DNA from 2 places in the Bacillus sp. DJP31 genome. Region 1 is predicted to be linked to the other one. Evidence: a T-box and tRNA genes for the amino acid it is inferred to sense, from the RefSeq annotation. Region 1 holds a T-box; the other holds one or more tRNA genes.
What was found. A T-box is a leader RNA that pairs with one kind of tRNA and senses whether it is charged. The one in region 1 lies ahead of argS (arginine--tRNA ligase), so its partner is inferred to be a tRNA-Arg.

Region 1 (2,409 bases):
AAGCAATGATTGAATTCTCGTATAGGTATACTGTAAATAGGGCCCAGTTTCCCCTTCAAAGGCTAGCATCTCATCAATTGAAAACTCAAAATCATGAATCCGATTATGTTTAAGATCATGAAAAATAATTGCACCTACTCCAACTGCCTTCGCAATTTTTTCCTTATCTTGGGCTTTAGGATTTTTAGCCTCTATATTCTCCATTGCCAATGAAATGGCCTCTTGTAGCACTTGATCTAATAGAACGACTTTCCCTTTTCTCGTCGACATTTTCTTCCCATCTTTTAAAATAAATCCAAATGGTACGTGCACTAGCTGGTCATACCATTGGTAATTCATTTTTTGAAGGACTGTTCTTACTTGTTTGAAATGAAGAGATTGTTCCTGCCCCACTACATAAACTGCTTTATCGAAAGTATACATATTCTTTCTGTAGAATATCGAAGCTAAATCACGAGTTGCGTACAATGTAGCCCCATCACTTTTTAAAATTAAACAAGGAGGAAGGTCTTCTTCATTGAGTGGAACAATTTGTGCTCCTTCTGATTCAATCAATAACTGCTTGTTTCTTAACTCTTCAATGACCTCAATCATTTTATCATTGTAAAACGATTCTCCTTGTTCACTGTCAAATCGAACTCCAAGTAATTGATAAATGCGCTCAAATTCAACTAAGGACAGGTCTTTAAACCACTTCCAAAGATGTAGAGCTGTTTCATTACCATCCTCTAGAAGTTTGAACCATTTTCTACCTTCAGCATTTAATGAATGGTCACTTTCAGCAACTTCATGGAATTTCACATATAGGTCAAGTAACTCTTTGATGGGATTTGCTTGGATCAAATCATCATTTCCCCATTTCTGATAAGCTGCAATAAGCTTTCCAAATTGCGTTCCCCAATCACCTAGATAGTTGATTCTTGTTACTTCATATCCTAATTTCTCATACAAGTATCCAATCGAGTTACCTATGACTGTTGAACGAAGATGCCCCATGGAAAATGGCTTGGCGATATTTGGTGATGACATGTCAATGACTATTTTTTTACCTTCTCCAACCTCATGTGAACCATACTTTTCCCTCTGTTTCATCATTTCTTCCATAACATGCTTGAAGACAATGGTCTGGTCTAGGAATAGATTTACATACCCACCAATTGCTTCTACCTTACTAAAAAATGGATTCTTGATTTCCTGTGAGAGCTCTGATGCGATCCTACTTGGAGATTTTTTAAATTTTTTCGAAAGTGTGAAGCATGGAAAAGAGACATCTCCAAAACTTGATTGTCTAGGTTGCTCCAGTAAATCCTGGATTTCCTCTTTATTCATTGGTAGATAGGTCGATAAAATCACAGCTGTCTCATTCATATACATTTAGATATTCTCCTTCCTCTAAAAAACAAAAAACCCCCGTCTCAATATATAGAGACGAGAGTTGCATTCCCGTGGTACCACTCAGTTTGTTCAATTAAGAACCACTTTTCTTATATAACGGCTTATACCGGCAGGCTCTACTTTAGTTCAAGCATGCATCTCCGAAGTGCGCTTCGTAACAACGTATGATCAGGCTTACACCATCCCTGACTCGCTATACATATGCATTGACACTACTCTCTTCATCGTCGATTTTCGATTTTAGTTAATTATACATAATTCCCGTGATTATTCAACAAGTATTTAATAAAAATAAGGCTGTTTTCGTAAACTTTGTTGCTGTTTATTCAAAAAGGGGAGTGGTTGATTGTAACGAGTACTCGCTTTCCGCGATGCGGGTGGAGAGTCTCACCTGTCCCGATGCTCCCGCAGGAGTCTCGCGTATACGTTTAAAATCATCTTATTATCAATGGGTTGCTTTCACAAACTCCTTTCTAAAAGCAATTATTTAGAAAAGAGCCTAAATTTAATATATTTAATACTTGCAACTCCTGAAAACATCCCTTTTTCTTGGATTATTTCCCATCATGTTTTTAATAATATTGGTGGAAAATAAGAAAAACAAGGAGGGATTATCATGGGTAAAAAGCATAGAAGTCGTATTCATTCACCGAAAAAAAATAACCATATACCACAAGAAGCCATAATTGCTGAACATGAAGCACATAGTAAGGAGAATTCTGCAAAGGGCAGAAAAAACACATAATCTAACAAAAACAAGAAAAAAGAAAAATTCTTTTTTCTTTTTTTTATTTACTGAATTTGAAATCTTCCTATCTCCGTCCATCCCTCTGGAAGAAGCTGATAGTATGTTTTCCCACCTAGTCCTTCGTCAAAAAAGAGAATATCCCATGTTCGTATGTATCGCGCTTCCGAGTTTTTAGGCATTAAATCCCTTACATTAAATCTTCTAAATACTTCGTAAATAGCCTCTTCATGGCAATATGCATCCACATTTAACCTGAATACTTGCTT
Region 2 (2,409 bases), on a different contig from region 1:
CTCCAATTGAACAAGTATGGGATCTATTAAATGGCTCATTAGAAAATATGCAAAAAATCATGCCCCAGGTCATTGCCAATGAACCGATTACAGTAACTGAAAATGGTGTAGGGAGTATTTATCGTCAAAAATATAAAGAAGGCAAACGGGTTCAAGAATATGATGTGGAGACCTTAGAATTTCTTGATACGTCTGGCCACAAAAAACTAAAGGTCGGCTTTACTTTGGCAAATATGTTCGAAATTACTGCCGATTACGAACTGAAGGAAATCGAGGATGGAGAGACTTGGTTTCGATATACAGCATCTAACAATCCGTTAAAATGGTTTGTGAAACTATTCTTAGTGCTTGCTAGTGATAAGATTGTCGTTAAGTTTGTGGAGAGAGTGAAGAAAGTGGCGGAAGAAGAAGTTGTGGTGCTCAGAAGCTAATCCCCGTTTGAAGGCATTAGTGCTATTTTTAGTTTCACACAAATTTTCAGTATTAAAGTTACGGTAAAAGGTATATGATTGTAGTAATTCGATTAAAGGGGCGAGACATGTGAAAAAATATATGGCCCTGACTCTTATCTTATTGTTTGTTTTTTCTTTTTTCCTTGTTTTCGAGCATGAGCAAAGTCATCAAATAAATGCTGTACAAGAAGTAATGGATAGTGAAAAAAAGGTTGATTCAATTTCCTTTGACACTAGTAAAGACAAAGCAGTAACTATCCATGTGTTAAGCCTAGTCTGCATGATTTTAATACTTTCAATTCAGTTTAATCTTTCAATTACTTTCAAACTAAGGCCTCTAGTACTTAATCCCAAATTTTATCAGTCCAATTATTTAGATAATCTTCTTTTAAATAAAAGAGTGTAACATCACTTTTATCTTAAAAGGAGGAAGATTATTATGATGTGGGTTCGTTTCATAATTATGGGTATGTTCTCGCTTACTGCGATTACACTATTTTCTTATCAAGGAATTGAGATATTCCATGCATTTGTTGATCTATTTACATCCAACCAATCTAAATAATTATAAATCAAAAAAGAGTATAAAGAAATCTATACTCTTTTTTGATTTATATTCTTTTTATATTCTTCAACGCGCTCGAAGGGAATCGAACCCCCGCATGACGTGGTACCGGAAACCACCGCTCTATCCACTGAGCTACGAGCGCACGTTTTTAAGTTGCTTATTCATTATATGAGAGATAGTATAACTTTTCAAGTCTGATTTATGTTAGGACTGATTTGCGGGCAAGAAATATTTTGATATGATGGTTAAAATACAGCTAAGTTTGGTTATGATGAATAAGGTACGAAGAGGGCATGTTCAGTAACATCCTCGAATAGGATGAATCAGAGGGCTTTCGTTTGACCTTCATTGACCATAGTTGTATGATACATATATATTTGAAGCATTTATAAAAGGAGGAATCATCTTGCATTTAATTCCAACGGTTATTGAACAAACCAATCGCGGTGAAAGAGCATATGACATCTACTCTCGTCTTTTAAAGGACAGAATTATTATGTTAGGTTCTGCCATTGATGACAACGTATCCAACTCAATCGTAGCTCAGTTATTGTTCCTAGCTGCTGAAGATCCAGATAAAGATATTTCTTTATACATCAACAGCCCAGGTGGTTCCATTACAGCTGGAATGGCCATTTATGACACCATGCAATTCATCAAGCCAAAGGTATCAACGATTTGTATCGGTATGGCAGCATCAATGGGTGCGTTCTTACTTGCAGCTGGTGAAAAAGGTAAGCGTTTCTCCCTTCCAAACAGTGAAGTAATGATTCACCAACCACTTGGTGGAGCTCAAGGCCAAGCAACTGAAATCGAAATTGCTGCAAAGCGAATTCTTTTCTTACGTGCAAAACTAAACGAAATCTTATCCGAACGCACAGGTCAACCCATTGAAGTTATCAACCGTGACACAGAGCGTGACAACTTCATGACAGCTGACAGAGCAAAAGAATACGGTCTAATTGACCAAGTTATGACAAAGGATTCAACTGTGACTAAAGAACAAAAATAAGTTTGATTATGAAGGGTGAGCCTTGGCTCACTCTTTTTTTTGTTATTGAAGGATGTTATCCAAGGGATAGACATCTGAACAAGCGAGTAATTTACGTTTTATGATCGGATTTTGGGTTTTATGAGCGGATACCCAGCTTTATGAGCGGAAATCTCTATTTATGAGCGGATACCCAGTTTGATGAGCGAAAATCTCTATTTATGATCGGATATCCAGTTTGATGAGCGAAAATCTCTATTTATGATCGGATATCCGGTTTTATGAGCGAAAATCTCTATTTATGAGCGGATACCCAAAATCATAAACAAACCTAAATAATATAAGTGACTGGCCTTCTTTTTACTTGCATCCATCGCCTTAGTTCAAAACAAAAAGGA

Region 2: it has a tRNA-Arg gene. The T-box ahead of argS (arginine--tRNA ligase) is inferred to sense a tRNA for this amino acid. The anticodon was not compared.

Annotation. Positions count from the first base shown of each region.
Region 1 covers NZ_JBMERO010000004.1:40,019-42,427, reverse strand. The annotation lists gene argS (arginine--tRNA ligase) at 1-1,374, opposite strand, end outside; T-box leader at 1,422-1,632, opposite strand; gene ACOI1C_RS05650 (hypothetical protein) at 2,012-2,140, shown strand; gene ACOI1C_RS05645 (hypothetical protein) at 2,188-2,409, opposite strand, start outside.
Region 2 covers NZ_JBMERO010000012.1:98,640-101,048, forward strand. The annotation lists gene ACOI1C_RS12920 (SRPBCC family protein) at 1-431, shown strand, start outside; gene ACOI1C_RS12925 (hypothetical protein) at 541-858, shown strand; gene ACOI1C_RS12930 (hypothetical protein) at 892-1,017, shown strand; tRNA gene ACOI1C_RS12935 (tRNA-Arg) at 1,088-1,162, opposite strand; gene clpP (ATP-dependent Clp endopeptidase proteolytic subunit ClpP) at 1,427-2,032, shown strand.